4 regions of the Streptomyces sp. NPDC047971 genome follow, and region 2 is predicted to be linked to each of the others. Evidence: riboswitches for the same ligand, from Rfam matches in the RefSeq annotation. Region 2 holds a riboswitch; each other region holds the start of a gene.

Region 1 (3,987 bases), on a different contig from region 2:
CGGACGGTGGCGATGAACTCTCCGCCGACGGTCGCCGCGAGTCCGACCCTGTCGACGAAGTCGTGATGGGTGAACCGGTGCACGTCCTTGGCGGACAGCCTCGGGTAGGGCGCGAAGAAGCGGTAGTACTTCGACTCGTCCGAGACCTGCTCGTAGAAGCTGACGAGCCGGTCCGCGTCGTCGGCGGTGATGGGCCTGATGCGCGCGGTGCCGCCGTCACGGAGGACCACGTCCGCTTCCCAGTGGTCGGGGTAGGCGTGTTCCGGTTGTGCCGGCTGTTCCGACGCGCTCTGCATGGGGCAAGCGTACGGCCGGGGTACGCCTGTGGCACCGGTCGCGCGGCGTCTGTGTGCCGTGCAAGGTGGGGGTTGACGAGCGGCCCCGGGACCGGGGCCGGACGTCTGCCACGAGCATCCCGCCAACCGTGAGAGACTGGTCTAGACAACCCGCTTGAGACTTGAAGGGCAACACCATGGCTGAGCGCCGCGTCAACGTCGGCTGGGCCGAGGGCCTGCACGCCCGCCCCGCCTCCATCTTCGTCCGTGCCGCCACGGCCTCCGGCGTCCCCGTGACGATCGCCAAGGCCGAGGGCAACCCGGTGAACGCCGCGTCGATGCTCGCGGTGCTCGGTCTGGGCGCGCAGGGCGGCGAGGAGATCGTGCTCGCCTCGGACGCCGATGGCGCCGAGGCCGCTCTGGACCGTCTGGCCAAGCTGGTTGCCGAGGGGCTCGACGAGCTTCCCGAGACCGTCTGACCGAATTGCCATGGAGCCGCACCCGCCGATATGACGGCGTGTGCGGCTCCATTGTTTTCGCCGCCGCCCCGGATGTCGGCCCGCACGGAATACCGCAGGACATAAAAGGGCAGCACGAAGAAGGCCCTGAGAATTCCTATTCTTTGTATACGGCCCGCGTGTTAATTCCGGGCGCTCGCGGTGTTTACGACGTGTTGCGAAGACCTCACACGACCCCGTTCCGGACGCTTCAGCCGGTGCTGCGCCAGCGAACGCTCGGCATGCAGCGCGGTCAGCGCGCGGGCCCGCTCGGCGTCTCCGCGGGCCACGGCGTCGACGATCGCACCGTGCTCGGCCCATGCCTCCACGGGCTGGGCGGCGGGTTCGACGGCGTACATCCAGGCGATCTTGTGCCGCAGCTGGGTCAGCAGCGCCGTGAGCGCCGGGCTGCCCGACGCCTGCGCCAGCGTCTCGTGGAACCAGCCGCCGAGCGAGTGCAGATCCTCGCCCTGACCACGCCTGGCCCGCTCCTGTCCCAGCCTGACCAGGCCCCGCAGCACCTTGAGATGGGCGTCGGTGCGGCGCTGGGCGGCGCGGGCGGCGCCGAGCGGCTCCAGGAGGGACCGTACGTCCAGCAGGTCCGCCGCCTCCTGCTCGGTGGGCTCGGCGACATGGGCGCCGGCATGGCGGCGGCTGATCACGAAGCCCTCGGACTCCAGCGTGCGCAGGGCCTCGCGGACCGGGACGCGCGAGACCCCGTACCGGCGGGCCAGCTGCTCCTCGGTCAGCCGGCTGCCGCATGCGAGGACCCCGGAGACGATGTCGTCCCGAATCGCCGTGCATACCGAGTGCGCGGGAACGCGCATCTTCGACCTCCGCCTTCATCCGCGCGAAACGGTTCGTCGGCGACTCTATTGCAGCCGGGCGGAATTTCCGAAGGAGATCCGGGAACATGGATATCTTTTGGCCAGCGAAAAGCCCCGGCTCAGGACGAGCCGGGGCTTTTCTGACGCTGTTTCGCGGACTGCGTCAGACGTTCACGCCGCGGGCGCGCAGGTACGCGACCGGGTTGATGTCGGAGCCGTACTCGGCGGTGGTGCGCGCCTCGAAGTGGAGGTGCGGGCCGGTCGAGTTGCCGGTGGAACCCGAGAGACCTATCTGCTGGCCCGGCGTGACGGCCTGACCGACCGAGACACTGATGGCCGACAGGTGACCGTACTGGGTGTACGTGCCGTCGTTCATCCGGATGACGATGTTGTTGCCGTACGCGCCGCCCCAGCCGGCCTCGACGACGGTGCCGGAGCCGACGGAGACGACCCGGCTGCCGGAGGCGGCGCGGAAGTCGACGCCGGAGTGGCTGCCGGAGGACCAGAGCGCGCCACCGGCCTGGTAGCTGGTGGTCACGTACGAACCGGCCACGGGGAGCTGGAAGGAGTTCAGGCGCTTGCGCTCCGCCTCGCGGGCGGCGCGCTCCTTGGCCTCGCGGATCTCCTTGGCGCGGGCCTCGGCCTTGCGCTTCGCCTCCGCCTTGCGCTTCGCCTCGGCCTTGGCCCGTTCGACGGCCTCGGCGGCCTCGCGCTCCTGGGCGGCGGCCTGGGCGTCGATCGTGACGGCGAGGGAGTCCGCCGCGACGATCTGGGTCAGTCCGGTGTCCTCCGGCGAGGGGGCGTCCGGGTCGGCGGCGAGTGCCGGGGAAGCGAGGGTTCCGATGACGCCGGTGGTGGCGATGGTCGCGATGCCGGCGATGCCCGCGCCACGGCGCGCCAGACGGCTCGGACCACGATGCTTCCCGGTGGCACGGGTGAACGCCATGTAGTGGCTGATCCTTTCCTTCCTTCTCGCCTACCGGGTTAGCTGACGGGTTCGGAGCAGGAAGGTCTCCTACGGGCCCCTCCGCACGGGTGCGAAGGCGTCCGATTCACCCCAGGGACTTCGTGTGGGTCCCCGGCTCCCCAGGCTCGCGCCTGACGGGGACTCGGCGATGACTGTCCGATGCCACGGGCTCGCGGCGGGTTCAACTGGCGAACAGCCGGACCGACGCTAAGCGGATCGTCTTTCAATCACCAAACAGACACGCTCGTTTGTAAGACATGCCACAGGGCATACGACCCCCCTCTCCCGCAATGCGGACAAAGGGGAGGACCCCGCCATACCAGGATGACGGGGTCCTCGGAGTGGTGCGTGGGCGCCTCGATCAGCCGGTGACCACGGTCACTTCACCGATTCCGAGCGCGCGTACCGGCTCCTCGATCTGCGCCGCGTCACCGACGAGCACGGTGACCAGACGGTCGACCGGGAAGGCGTTCACGACCGCCGCGGTCGCCTCCACCGTGCCGGTCTCGGCGAGGCGCGCGTACAACTGCGCCTGGAAATCGTCCGGAAGGTGCTGCTCCACCTGGTCGGCGAGCGTCGCGGCGACGGAGGCGGCCGTCTCGTACTTGAGCGGCGCCACACCCACCAGGTTCTGCACGGCCACGTCCCGCTCGGCGTCCGTCAGACCCTCGGCGGCGAGGGTGCGCAGCACCTTCCACAGGTCGTCAAGTGCCGGGCCGGTGTTGGGGGTGTCGACGGAACCGCTGATGGCCAGCATCGAGGCGCCGTGGCCCTGGCCGTCGGAGCGCAGCACCTGGCCGAAGGCGCGGACGCCGTAGGTGTAGCCCTTCTCCTCACGCAGGACGCGGTCCAGGCGGGAGGTGAGGGTGCCACCGAGGCAGTACGTGCCGAGGACCTGGGCCGGCCAGACGCGGTCGTGCCGGTCGGCACCGACACGGCCGATGAGCAGCTGGGTCTGCACGGCGCCCGGCCGGTCCACGATGACCACGCGGCCGGTGTCGTCGGCCGTGATCGGCGGGACCGGCCGCGACTCCGCCGCGTCCCCCGTCCACGCGCCCAGCGACTCGGCGAGGACCTTGTCCAGGTCCACGTCGGTCAGGTCCCCGACGACGACGGCCGTGGCCGCGGAGGGCCGGATGTGCGCTTCGAAGAAGGCGCGGACGGCCGTGGCGTCGATCGCCTCCACGGTCTCCTCGGTCCCCTGGCGCGGCCGCGACATGCGCGAGGTGGCCGGGAACAGCTCCTTGGAGAGCTGCTTGGCCGCCCGGCGCGCCGGGTTGGCGGTCTCGTGCGGGATCTCGTCGAGCCGGTTGCGCACCAGGCGCTCGACCTCGCTGTCGAGGAAGGCGGGCGCGATCAGGGCCTCGGAGAGCAGACCGAGCGCCTTGGGCAGCCGGGAGACGGGGACCTCCAGGGAGACC
Region 2 (3,987 bases):
GGACGCTCCCCCAGGTCTCCTGGGTCGTGGCCAACGAGGCGTTCTCCGAGCATCCGTACGCCCCGCCCGGCGACGGCGCGCACTTCGTGGACCTCGTCTACCGGGCGCTGGCCGCGAACCCCGAGGTGTTCGACGGGACGGTCCTCTTCCTCAACTACGACGAGAACGACGGCTTCTTCGACCACGTCCCGCCGCCGGTCGCACCGCCCGGGACCCCGGGCGAGTACCTCGACGGCGTCCCGATCGGGCTCGGGTTCCGGGTTCCCATGCTCGTCATGTCCCCGTGGACCCGCGGCGGTTGGGTCAGTTCCGAGGTCTTCGACCACACCTCCGTCCTGCGGTTCATGGAGACCTGGACGGCCGCCCTCGGCACTCCCGCCGCGTGCCCGAACATCAGCGCGTGGCGGCGCAGGGTCACCGGTGACCTCACCGGGGTCTTCGACTTCGCGCACCCCGTCTTCGGCGTTCCCTCGGGGCTCCCGTCCACCGCCGAGGTGATCGGACAGTCGACCTGTGCCCCGCTGCCCAACCCGGTCCCGCAGGACAACGCCCTGCCCGCCCAGGAGGCCGGCACCCGCCCGGCGCGCGCCCTGCCCTACCAGGTGAACGGCAACCTCGACCGGTTCGAGTTCGGTGCCGCCGGCAAGATCCTGGCCTGGTTCTCGATGACCAACCAGGGCGCCCAGGCGAAGCGCGCCGCGCACTTCACGATCCATCCGCACCAGCACCGGGACACGGCGGCCTGGCAGTACACCGTCGACGCGGGCACGACGTCGACGGACTACTTCAACATCGGGCTCGGGTCGGGATCCGGCAAGTACGACATCTCGATGATGGGCCCGAACCGCTTCCTGCGCCGGTTCATCGGCGACGCCTCGAAGCCGGGCAGGGCCGTCGAGGTCGCGGCGCGGTTCGCGACCGAACCGGGCACCGGCAGGACGGCGATCTACTTCACGATGACCAACGCCTCCGCCGGGCCGGTGACCTTCACGATCCGCTCGAATGCCTACCGCTCCGACGGGCCGTGGACGTACACGGTGGCCGCGAACTCCTCCCGGGAGGACTACTTCAACGCCGTGGCGTACCACAACGGCTGGTACGACTTCACGATCCTCGCCGACGTCGACGGGACCTGGTCGCGCCGCTACACGGGCCACATCGAGACCGGCGCGGCGAGCGTCACGGGCTGACACACAGCCACACTCTCCACCCAAAAGGGGCACAAGGGTCTTTATTAACCCTTGTGCCCCTTTTCTCAACTCACCTGAATTAGCCGTAATGACCGATTTGACACTCCTGGTGAGATGAATCACGCAAAGGGCCTTCAGCGATCTTCTCGCACCTTCCGTCCCCTTACCCCTCAAGGAAGTTCAGCGCGGCGGACGCGGCGCTGAACCCTCTCTCGAATTACCCACGGACAAGACGTCTTGTTTCTGTCGACATTTCTCGCCTACGGTCACCTCGACCCGGACGGATCGCCTAATCCTGCCACCGTCCGAAAAGACCGATCATTCACCCGAAGGCAGGAGCGGGGGACCCACTATTCGCCGGTCCGGATTCTCCGGAGCGGCTCGGGGTGAAGTCGCACGTGTGCGGCCGGGCATCTCCAGCCCGAACCCGACAGCTCACCCCGCAGGCGCCGGAGAGGAATGCATCATGCCCGCACACGGTAAGCACCGGCGCCCCAAGCGACGTCCCCTGACCCGCGGTATCGCCCTCGCGAGCACGGGCGGCGCCGCACTGGCCCTGCCCCTGGTCGCCACGGCCACGGCCCACGCGGCGCCCCAGGCGGCCCCCGCGGCCACCCCCGTCGAGAAGACCGTCTTCAGCGCCCCGGTAAAGATCGCGGAATCAATTCCGGCCGCCCAGAATTCTGCTGCCAAGACCTATAAGGTCGTCCCCGGCGACTCCCTTTCGGTGATCGCGCACGAGCAGGACGTCCAGGGTGGATGGAAGGCCCTGTACCGCGCGAACCGCAGCGCCGTGGGTGACAACCCGTCACTTATCCACCCCGGTCTCGAACTCACGCTCAGCGGGAATTCCGCCACCGCTCCGAAGCAGCCCAAGCAGTCGAAGTCCTCGGCCCGTTCGGACGCCGACCGGGCCGACCGCTCGCAGCAGCGGAGCGCCGCTCCCGCCAAGGCCGCCCCCGCGAAGCCCGCCGCCGCGGCTTCGGGGAAGGCCGCCGCCGCGGCCCCCAAGGCAGCCCCGGCGAAGGCCTACGCCGACAACCTCGACGGCTGGATCCGCGAGTCGCTGGACGTCATGGCGCGCTACGGCATCCCCGGCACGTACGAGGGCATCCACCGCAACATCATGCGCGAGTCCTCGGGCAACCCGCAGGCCATCAACCTCTGGGACTCCAACGCCGTCAAGGGCACCCCGTCCAAGGGTCTCCTCCAGGTCATCGAGCCGACCTTCCTCGCGTACCACGTGCCGGGCACGTCGATGGACCTCTTCGACCCGGTCGCCAACATCACCGCGGCCTGCAACTACGCCGCGGACCGCTACGGCTCCATCGACAACGTCAACGGGGCCTACTGACCGACCCTCGCAGCGCGTCGACGCCATGCCCCGGCCCCTCACGGGCCGGGGCTTCGGCGTTCCCGTCAACCGGTGTGGGGCATTCCGCACCCATGTCGCGTTCATGGCGGGCACCATGGGCGACTGATGATCCACGCCGGGGGGCGCGGATCCCGTCCCAGGGGGGAACGACGCATGAAGAGAACGCTTGCCGTGTCCGCGGCCGCGGCCGGTCTTGCCGGACTGCTCACCGCTGCCGGTCCGGCCGCGGCGCAGACGCCCGGCGCCGCCTCCGACAGCACGTCCGGGGCCGCGCGGTGCGCGTCCGGCCCGACCGTCCTGCCTTCGCTCCCGCCGGACACCCGTGCCGGCTTCTCCTCCGAGGGCGTGCACGATCTCGGCCCGCGGGGCCTGGCCGTGGGCGCGAGCGGCGGCCTGCCGGTGTACTGGAGGGGCGAGCGGCTCCACAAGGTGCCCCTGCCCGAGGGCTACGACGAGGGCGTGGTGCGGGCCGTCAACCGGCACGGACTGATGGCCGGATGGGTGAGCCGCCGCTCCGACGGTTCGACCGCCCTGTTCAGCTTCCGTCCCGGAGCCGAGTCGGTGCGGCTGTTCGCCCAGGGGGTGGCGCGGGGCTCGGTCGACGTGGATGTCGACGACGCCGGGCGGATCGCGGCCGTCGACAGCGACGGCGCGCCGAAGGTGTGGCGGGGAGGGACGGTCACGCGGGTCCTCGCGCTGCCGCCGGACGCGGGGCCCGGCACGGTCGTGACCCGGATCACCGGTGTCAACGCGCGCGGCGACGTGATCGGCGCGGCCGAGCGGTCGGACGACGGCCCCGACGGATTCACCTGGAGCTCCTTCCCGATCCTGTGGCCGGCGGACGGCGGCCCGGCCCGGGCGCTGCCGGTCGAGCGCGCGGAGTACCTGGTCCACAACACCGCCGAGGGCATCGACGACGCGGGGCGCGTGGTCGGATCGGTGTCGGTCAGCGACCGGTTCGACCCGACGAGCGAGCCCTGGTCGTGGACGCCGCCGTACCAGGACCACGGCTCCTCGCCCGGCGTCCTCGCCGGGCAGCAGGAGGGCGAGTTCGACGCGATCAGCCCGACGACCGGCGTCGCGGTCGGCACAGCGACGTCCCACGAGGAGGGCGCCCCCCTGCTGCCCTACCAGGCGCAGCTGTGGCCGGGCCACGGCCCGGTCCTCGCGCTGCCGTCGCTCGCGGGGGACCGCGACGCGTCGGCCCGCGCCGTGGCCGACGACGACCGGGCCGGCGGTGTCGCCGTGGACGCGTCCGGGCTCGCCCGTCCGGTGATCTGGCACTGCGCCGGCCGACAGGCGTACCTGCCCCAGGGCTCGTAGCGGAACCGGCGGTGTGACGGGCGCGGACCGGTCCCACCGGTCCGCGCCCCGACCGGTCAGACGTCGAGCCGGGCCGGGTCCGGGGCGGGCGTCGTGGCG
Region 3 (3,987 bases), on a different contig from region 2:
GCCGGGCCCGGTGGGAAAGGGACAGCGTCGCCATGGCAGACCACCAGGAAGCAACCGTCACTCTGCCGAGCGATCCCGCCTCGGTCTCCGCCGCCCGCAGATACGTCGCCGACATCCTGACCGGCTGGGGGCTCGCCGAGGCGTGCGACGCCGCCGACGCGATCCGGCTGATCGTCTCCGAGCTGGCCACCAACGCCGTCCAGCACACCTTCGGGCAGTCGCCCACCTTCACCGTCGACGTCCGGCTGGAGCGCGAGGAGCAGCTGCACATCGGCGTCACCGACAGCCATCCGCGGTGGCCCCAGCGACTCCCGGCGGCGGTGCAGCAGGACAACGGCCGGGGGATGGTCATCATCCGCTTCCTGGCCAAGGAGGCGGGCGGCCGGCTCTCGGTCACCCCGACCAGGGAGGGCGGCAAGACCGTCTGGATCAACCTCCCCTGGACCCCCTCAGCGAACCGGACCCCCGCGGTCCTGACCTAGAGCGTGTCGCAGAAGATCGTGTCCGGAACGTAGCGCCGCCCGCCGGCCCCGCGACGGCCGGCGTTCACGGGGCCGCACGGGCGAAGCCGCTCCGCAGCAGCGCCCGGAGCGACCGGGCCGCCGGCCCCGACTCCTCGCCGCGGTGCGCCACCGAGATCGTCCGACGGAACGACGTCGGCTCCAACGCCCGCACGCCCAGGGGAGACGCCGCCATCATGGCGACCATCTCCGGCACCACCGCCACCCCGAGCCCCGCGCTGACCAGCGCGCACACCAGGGCGTACCCCGGCGTCCGGCACACGACCGACGGGCTCACGCCGGCCCGGGCCAGCGCGCCCTCCACTCCTCGCCTCGACGGATGGTCCGGCGCGCTGCTGATCAACGGCTGGCCGGCGAGCTCCGCGATCGGCAGCCGGCCGGAGCCTTCCGCCAGCACATGGCCCGGCGCCGTGACCAGGACCAACTCCTCCACCAGCAGGGGCTCCAACGCGACCCCGGGCGGCGGCGGCGCGGGCTCGGCGGGCTCGTAGACGTGGGTGATCGCCAGATCGACCTCGCCCTCGGCCACCGCCGCCACCCCGCCCGGCGGCTCGTATTCGGCCACCGTCAGCTCCACGTCCGGATGAGCCCGGCGGAACGCGCTCAGCACCGGTGGGAGCAGATGGATCCCGACGGTGGTGAAGGTGCCGACCCGGAGCCGGCCGCCGGAGAGTCCGCTGAGCTGCGCCAGCTCGTGGCGCGCCCGCTCCATCTCGTCCAGGACACGGCGCGCTCGGCTGACGAGCAGTTCACCGGCGGGCGTCAGCCGCGCGCCCCGGTGGTGCCGGACGAGCAGCGCGGCGCCGGCCTCCCGCTCCAGTTTGGCGAGCTGCTGGGAGAGCGCGGGCGGGGTGTACCCGAGCCGGGCGGCGGCCCGGGTGATCGAGCCGTCCTCGGCGACCGCCACCAGTGCCGCGAGCCGCACCAGATCCTGCATAAAGGATTCCTTTGGCCAGACCCAGAAGATCGTGTCTACACACTAAAGGCTTGCGGCGGGCACGCTGGGGTCATGGACGGACAGCTGATCGCCTTCATCGGGGTCGCGGCGGGCATGGTGGCCATGCCGGGAGCCGACTTCACGGTCGTCGTACGCAGCGCGCTCGCCTCTCGGCGGGCCGGGGTGGCCAGTGCGGTCGGGGTGGCCGGCGGGCTCCTGGTGCACACCGCCCTCGCGGTGGCAGGCCTGGCGGCCGTGCTGATCGCGGTGCCGGCGCTCTACCGCGCCCTCCAGATCGCCGGTGGCGTGTACGTCCTCCACCTCGGCGTACAGGCCCTCCGCGGCGCGCTGCGGGCGACGGGGGAGGCCTCGCCCGCCACCGCGGGGGAGGCGCGGGTCGGCCGCGCGCTGCGCCAGGGGTTCCTCGCCAATGTGCTGAACCCGAAGGCGCCCGTGCTCTTTCTGAGTCTGCTGCCGCAGTTCGTGCCGGACGGTGTCGCGGTCGTGCCCCGCACACTGTTGCTGGCGTCCGTCGTGGTGCTGCTCGCTCTGCTGTGGTTCCCCCTGGTGGCCGTCCTGGTGGACCGCCTCGGTCACTGGCTGCGCCGTCCGCGGACGGCCAGGACCGTGCAGGGGGTGACGGGCGGCGCGCTGGCCGCCCTGGGGCTGACCCTGTTGTCGGCTCCCCTCGCGGGGAACTGAGGCGGGTGCGCGGGTGAGGGTGCGGCGGCGCCACCGCACCCCCCCCGTGAGGCCGTCGTTCAGCCGGCGAGGAGGCAGGCCGTCGGGGCTCCGGCCGGAGGGGCTCCGGCCGGTGCGGATCCGCCGGTCACCCGCTCATCGGACCCGGCCGTAGGAGATCTTGGCCGACCAGATCCTGTCGAGCTTCACCCAGGAGCCCTTCTTGGGCGAGTGCCAGATCTTGTTGTTACCGGCGTAGATGCCCACGTGGTACACCCGTCCACCCGAGTGGAAGAAGACCAGGTCACCCTTCTGCCGGCTGGAGGCGGAGATGTGCCGGGTCTTGTTGTACTGCTGCTGCGCGGTACGGGGCAGGGACTTGCCCGCCTTCTTGTACGAGTAGAGCGTGAGCCCCGAGCAGTCGAACCGGCTCGGTCCCGACGCTCCGTACCGGTAGGGCGATCCCTTCTTGGCCGCCGCGATGCTCAGCGCCTTGCCGGCGTGCGCGGTCGCGGCCTGGGCCTCGGGGGTGGCGCCCGGCGCCAGCATGGTGCCGCCGACGGCGGCGAGGGTGAGAGCCGAGACGGCTCCGGCCCGGGACAGCAGGGACGGGACATGAATCTGCGCAGTCATGCGCAACCCTTCGTCAGCCGCCTGTGAAGGATGACCTGTCGGGTTCGGGCTGGCGAAGTTGCCCGGCCGCGGCTGCGGCTTCACCCCGAGGCACGACCCCCATGCGCGGTCGTCCCGTACTGCTCGGGTCCTCCACTCCTGCCGATCCACTCCTGTCGACCAGACATCCGGGACGGCGGCAGGACTCGGCGTCCGCCCGGACCGCCCCGCCGTGGTGGCGGGGGCTTGTCGTCGTGAGGGATCTTGACTCACTTTCAGGGCGAAATCCGAGTTGAAACGACGCTATGTGAGGCTCCTCACGACTGATCCATTCGGGTGGACAGACATGTTTCGTGATCTTCTGAGATGGGGCTGACGAGCCCCGCACCAGGGGAGAAACGCCCGATTCAGCCAGATGCGTACACCTGTTGCGCAACTCACCCCGCACATATGTCGATTCATCGACTACGCCGAACGAGGGAGGCTTTCCGTGGCCGTGCTGGGCCGAGTGGACCTCGACACGACACGCGGAAATGTCAACTCGCGCGTGTCCCGGGCACGGTGACCCGCTCCGAACGGCGTTCCCCGTCCAACACCCGCAGCGCGCGGGCCAACGTCTCCGCGTGCACCTCGGCCTCGCCGCGCCCATGCATCACGGTCAGGGCGTCGCGCAGCGCGGTGGCCCGCCCCACCAGGGCCTGTGCCGCCCGTAGCGCTCCATAAGTATGCGAGATCCTGGATGGATTGATCCTCCCCAGGAGGTCCACGACGGCGAGGTAGGCGTCGACGACCTCGCCCTCGGCGCGGGTCAGGGCGGGCAGTGGCGGCAGCTCGGGGACCATCGCGCTCACCTCGCCCCGCGGCCGGACGACCCCCGGTTCTGGACCACGTGATCCACCAGGCCGTACGCGGTGGCGGCCGGCGCGTCGAGGATCGTGGTCCGGTCGATGTCGGCGTCGATCCGCTCGCGGCTCCGTCCGGTGTGGGTCGCCAGCATCCCGGCCGTCATCGCGCGCAGCCGGAGCAATTCCCGTGCCTGGATGTCCAGATCGCTGGGCTGCCCCCGCAACGGCTCCTCCATCGTGGGCTGCTGGAGCACGACCCGGGCGCCGGGCAGCGCGAGCCGCTTCCCGGGCGTCCCGGCCGCGAGCAGCACGGCGGCGGTGGACACGGCCTGGGCGAGGCAGATGGTCTCGACCTCGCAGGTGACGACCTGCATCGTGTCGTAGATCGCGG
Region 4 (3,987 bases), on a different contig from region 2:
CGTCCTGCACTGCGCCACCGACTGGGAGGAGTACGCCGAGCAGATGCTCGAGGTGCTCTCCGCCCACCCCGGTTTCGAGAACACCCAGGCCGACGGCGGCTACGCACCCCGCCCGGCCTTCCGCCCCCTCACCCGTTTCGAGGGGCAGGGCCTCGACAAGGGCCACGTCGTGCACGACCTGCTTTTCGCCAGGGCGTAGGAGGCCGGGGGCGGAACTCCCTCGCGGGCTGTCAGTTCCTGTCGTTAGGGTCGCTGACGTGTCGAACCACGTGCCCGTCCCCGCCCGGGACACCGAGGAGCCCGCCTTCCCGGCCGTCCCGGACCGCGCCCAGTGGCGCTACCGGCCCCGCCGCGCCTTCTGGCGCAGCAGGGTGGTCCGGGTGGTCGCCGTGTTCACACTGCTGGCGCTCTGCGCGCTGGTGATCCTCGCGATCGTGCGGGACGAGACCGGCACCGAGGGCTTCCTCGTCGGCCTCGGTCTGGCCGTCCTGCCGGTGCCTCTGCTGGTCGCCGCCTTCCGCTGGCTCGACCGCGTCGAACCGGGCCCCTGGCGGAACCTGATCTTCGCGTTCTGCTGGGGCGCGTTCGCCGCCGCGCTCGTCTCGATCATGGCCAACTCCTTCGCGGTCCGATGGATAGCCACCGCGACCGCCGACCCGGCCTCCGCCGACACCCTCGGCGCCACGGTCGTGGCACCGGTGGTCGAGGAGAGCGCCAAGGCCGCCGCCGTCCTGCTGATCTTCCTGCTGCGCCGCCGCGACTTCACCGGTCTCGTCGACGGCGTGGTGATAGCGGGCCTCACCGCCAGCGGCTTCGCCTTCACCGAGAACATCCTCTATCTCGGCCGGGCCTTCGGGGAGGACCAGGAGATCGGCACGTCCGGCATCGGTTCGATGACCGCCGGCACCTTCTTCGTACGGATCGTGATGTCGCCGTTCGCGCATCCGCTCTTCACCGTGCTCACCGGTCTCGGCTTCGGCTTCGCCGCTCTGGCCACCCGGCGTCAGCGCGTGCGCCGCGTCCTGCTGCCGGTGACCGGGCTCGTCCTCTCGATGGGCGTGCACGCCCTGTGGAACAGCTCGGCGACGGTCCTCGGACCGTGGGGCTTCATCGTGGTGTACGGCATCTTCATGGTGCCCGCCTTCGGGCTGCTGACGTGGCTGGCGATATGGAGCAGGCAGCGGGAGCTGCGGACGATATCCGGGCAGCTCCCGGCGTACGCGGCGGCCGGCTGGCTCTCCCCCGCCGAGCCGCTGGCGCTCTCCTCGATGCGGGCCCGTTCCCTCGCCCGGGACTTCGCCCGCCGTACGTACGGCGCGTCGGCCGCCGTCGCGGTCGGGGAGTACGAGGCGTTCGCGACGACCCTCGCCTTCCTGCGGCACCGCGCTCTGCGCGGCGCGGGCGGCCCGGACTTCATCGCCCGCGAGCAGGAGCTGCTCCACCATCTGTGGCAGCGCAAGTCGGTCGCCTCCCCCGCCCTGACCTACGCGGCGCGGGCGACGGGCCAGGTCTGGGCCCCGCCGCAGTACCTCGACTACGGCGGCTACAACCCCTACCGGAGCTAGGGCCGGTCGGCGGGCCGGGTGCGGCCGGTCCCGACGGGGTCGGGGGTGAAGGGGTGTTCCGGCAGCCCTGACGTCGGGGGGGTGCCGCCAGGACTGCCGGAGTCGTGGGGCCGTGCGCGAGGGACGCGCCCCGCGCGAGGAGCGCGGGAAGGCCGTACGCGAAGACGCGCCCCGGGCGAGGAGCGCGCCGGGGCGCGTCGAAAGGCTCAGTGGCCTCGTCCGCCCGGTGGGGTCAGACCGACAGGCCCTTGTCCCGAAGCCAGGCCGCCGGGTCGATGCCGTCGCCGCCCGCGGTGTGGACCTCCAGGTGCAGGTGCGGGCCGGTCACGTTGCCGGTCGCGCCGACGCGGCCGATCGTCTCGCCGGTGCCCACGGACTGGCCGACGCTCACCGTCATCGAGGACAGGTGCGCGTACCAGACCTCCGTGCCGTCCTCCAGCTCCAGGACGATCCGGTAGCCGTACGAGCCGGACCAGCCCGCGGACTTGATGGTGCCGCCGTGGACCGCCTTGACCGGGGTGCCGGTGGGCGCGGCGAAGTCGAGGCCGGTGTGGTAGCCGGAGGACCACATGGAGCCGGACTGGCCGTACGTGGAGGTGAGGGTGTACGAGGAGGTGGGGAGCGAGTAGCTGGCGGCGAGCTTGGCCAGGCGCTCCGCCTCGGCCTTCGCCGCGGCCTCGGCCTCGGCCTTCTTCTTCGCCTCCGCGGCGGCCTTCTCGGCCGCGTCGGCCTTCGCCGCCGCCTCGGCCGCGGCCTTCTCGGCCGCCTGCTTCTCCGCCTCGGCCTTCTCGGCCGCGTCGGCGGACGCCTGCTGCTGCTCGGCCTGCTGGAGGATGCGGGCGCGCAGTGCCTCGCCGGCGTCGGCGGTGGACTCGGCGGCGGAGCCGCCATCGATCTTCGCGGCGTCGTCGGCCGGGAGGGCGAGGGTGGCGGTGAGCGGCTGCGGGTTGTTCGTCCCGGAACCCGCGCCGTCCTCGTCGGAGATGAGCTCGCCGACGCCCGGCAGTTCGGAGGCGTCCGGGAGGTTCAGGTCCGGGAGCGAGATGGAGACCGGGGGCTTGTCCTTGGCGGTGGCCATGCCACCGGCGCCGACCGCCGCGATGACACCGACGCCGAGGACGGTGGAGGAGCGGGCGAAGGCCGAGCGCTGCTTCACGACACGGTGGCGGCCACCGGAGCGGGCCTGCTGGCGAAGGGAGTCCTCGGTGGGGTTCCACTCCCCCCACGCCGTGGCGTCGTCCGAACCGGCGGCGCCCGGAGCACCGAACGCTTGGAACCCGTCGAAGGTGTCTTCGGGCGCAGGGGTGTTGGACGCCACGGAGGCGTACTCCTTTCCTTCCTTCTCGCCTACCGGGTTAGCTGACGGGTTCGGAGCAGGAAGGTCTCCTACGGGCGGTGTCGCACGGGTGCGACGGTGCCCGATTCACCCCAAGTGGTGGTTCCCCGGTTCCCTTTCAGGATTCGGCGCACGCGCACGGTGCCGTCTCTTGCGACGGCTGGGACGACCGCGCTGCGTTATCGAACGTTAATAGACAGGACGGTGGGATTCCAAGCCGTTCCTCTTGATCGTTCACGAGATTAAGGCGGTACAGACCGATTTGACCACGCTTCAGTAAACCCCTGTACGGAGGGAAAAGAACTGACGGTGTGTCACTTGTTATCTCAGCGGTACCTCTCCACTACGCATGGTCACGGCACCACCGGCATCGTCCGCCGCCGCTCCGGCTGCCCCGTCGCCGGACGGCTCACCGCGAGCAGCGCCATGTCGTCCGTGGAGCCCCCGCCCGTGTACCGGCGGACGTCGTCGACCAGGGCGTCCAGGAGCTCCTCGGGCCCCGGGAAGATCCGCCCCGAGAGCCGCTCGGCCGGATCGTAGAAGACGCCCGCGGAGTCGCGCGCCTCGGAGAGCCCGTCGGTGTAGAAGAGCAGCGTCGCGCCCGGCGGGTAGGCGTTCTCCTCCGCGCGGTCGGGCCACGCGGCCAGTTCGCCCATGCCGAGCGGCAGCGCGGGCTCGCTCGGCGCCAGCAGCTCCAGGGCCCCGTCCGCGTGGAGCAGCAGCGGCTCGGGGTGGCCGCGGTTCAGCACCCGCACCCGTCCGTCGACCCGCGGGATCTCGGCCAGGACGGCCGTGGTGAACCCCTCGAAGGCGTCGAGGCTGGAGCGGCGCATGCCCTCCCGGGCCAACGCCCGCTCCAGCCGCTGGGCCACGCCCTCCAGGGTCGCCTCCTGCTCGGCCGCCTCCCGGAAGGCGCCGATCACGATGGCGACCGCCTCCACCGCGTCCAGCCCCTTTCCCCGCACGTCTCCGACGACGAGCCGCACCCCGTACGGCGTGTCCTGGACGGCGAACAGGTCGCCGCCGATGAACGCGTCCGCCTGTGCTGCCTCGTAGCGAGCCGCCACCTGGAGACCGCCGATCCGC

What was found. Region 2 has a riboswitch for cyclic di-AMP ahead of AB0D99_RS02690 (LysM peptidoglycan-binding domain-containing protein). Riboswitches for the same ligand answer to the same signal wherever they lie in the genome.
Positions count from the first base shown of each region.
Region 1: it holds a riboswitch for cyclic di-AMP, as region 2 does, so the genes downstream of both, AB0D99_RS13515 (M23 family metallopeptidase) here and AB0D99_RS02690 (LysM peptidoglycan-binding domain-containing protein) in region 2, are expected to answer to the same signal.
Region 3: it holds a riboswitch for cyclic di-AMP, as region 2 does, so the genes downstream of both, AB0D99_RS05275 (C40 family peptidase) here and AB0D99_RS02690 (LysM peptidoglycan-binding domain-containing protein) in region 2, are expected to answer to the same signal.
Region 4: it holds a riboswitch for cyclic di-AMP, as region 2 does, so the genes downstream of both, AB0D99_RS14755 (M23 family metallopeptidase) here and AB0D99_RS02690 (LysM peptidoglycan-binding domain-containing protein) in region 2, are expected to answer to the same signal.

Region 1 is NZ_JBEZNW010000011.1:73,005-76,991, reverse strand. Features, by position in the region: gene AB0D99_RS13530 (GNAT family N-acetyltransferase) at 1-296, opposite strand, end outside; gene AB0D99_RS13525 (HPr family phosphocarrier protein) at 473-754, shown strand; gene AB0D99_RS13520 (GntR family transcriptional regulator) at 916-1,599, opposite strand; gene AB0D99_RS13515 (M23 family metallopeptidase) at 1,763-2,545, opposite strand; cyclic di-AMP (ydaO/yuaA leader) riboswitch at 2,558-2,724, opposite strand; gene AB0D99_RS13510 (pitrilysin family protein) at 2,928-3,987, opposite strand, start outside.
Region 2 is NZ_JBEZNW010000002.1:19,088-23,074, forward strand. Features, by position in the region: gene AB0D99_RS02685 (phosphocholine-specific phospholipase C) at 1-1,190, shown strand, start outside; cyclic di-AMP (ydaO/yuaA leader) riboswitch at 1,493-1,652, shown strand; gene AB0D99_RS02690 (LysM peptidoglycan-binding domain-containing protein) at 1,657-2,544, shown strand; gene AB0D99_RS02695 (hypothetical protein) at 2,719-3,888, shown strand; gene AB0D99_RS02700 (hypothetical protein) at 3,945-3,987, opposite strand, start outside.
Region 3 is NZ_JBEZNW010000003.1:258,379-262,365, reverse strand. Features, by position in the region: gene AB0D99_RS05290 (ATP-binding protein) at 33-482, shown strand; gene AB0D99_RS05285 (LysR family transcriptional regulator) at 547-1,458, opposite strand; gene AB0D99_RS05280 (LysE family translocator) at 1,531-2,160, shown strand; gene AB0D99_RS05275 (C40 family peptidase) at 2,296-2,772, opposite strand; cyclic di-AMP (ydaO/yuaA leader) riboswitch at 2,776-2,973, opposite strand; gene AB0D99_RS05270 (hypothetical protein) at 3,288-3,593, opposite strand; gene AB0D99_RS05265 (ATP-dependent Clp protease proteolytic subunit) at 3,599-3,987, opposite strand, start outside.
Region 4 is NZ_JBEZNW010000012.1:153,415-157,401, reverse strand. Features, by position in the region: gene trmB (tRNA (guanosine(46)-N7)-methyltransferase TrmB) at 1-199, shown strand, start outside; gene AB0D99_RS14760 (PrsW family intramembrane metalloprotease) at 258-1,565, shown strand; gene AB0D99_RS14755 (M23 family metallopeptidase) at 1,798-2,883, opposite strand; cyclic di-AMP (ydaO/yuaA leader) riboswitch at 2,895-3,042, opposite strand; gene AB0D99_RS14750 (PP2C family protein-serine/threonine phosphatase) at 3,255-3,987, opposite strand, start outside.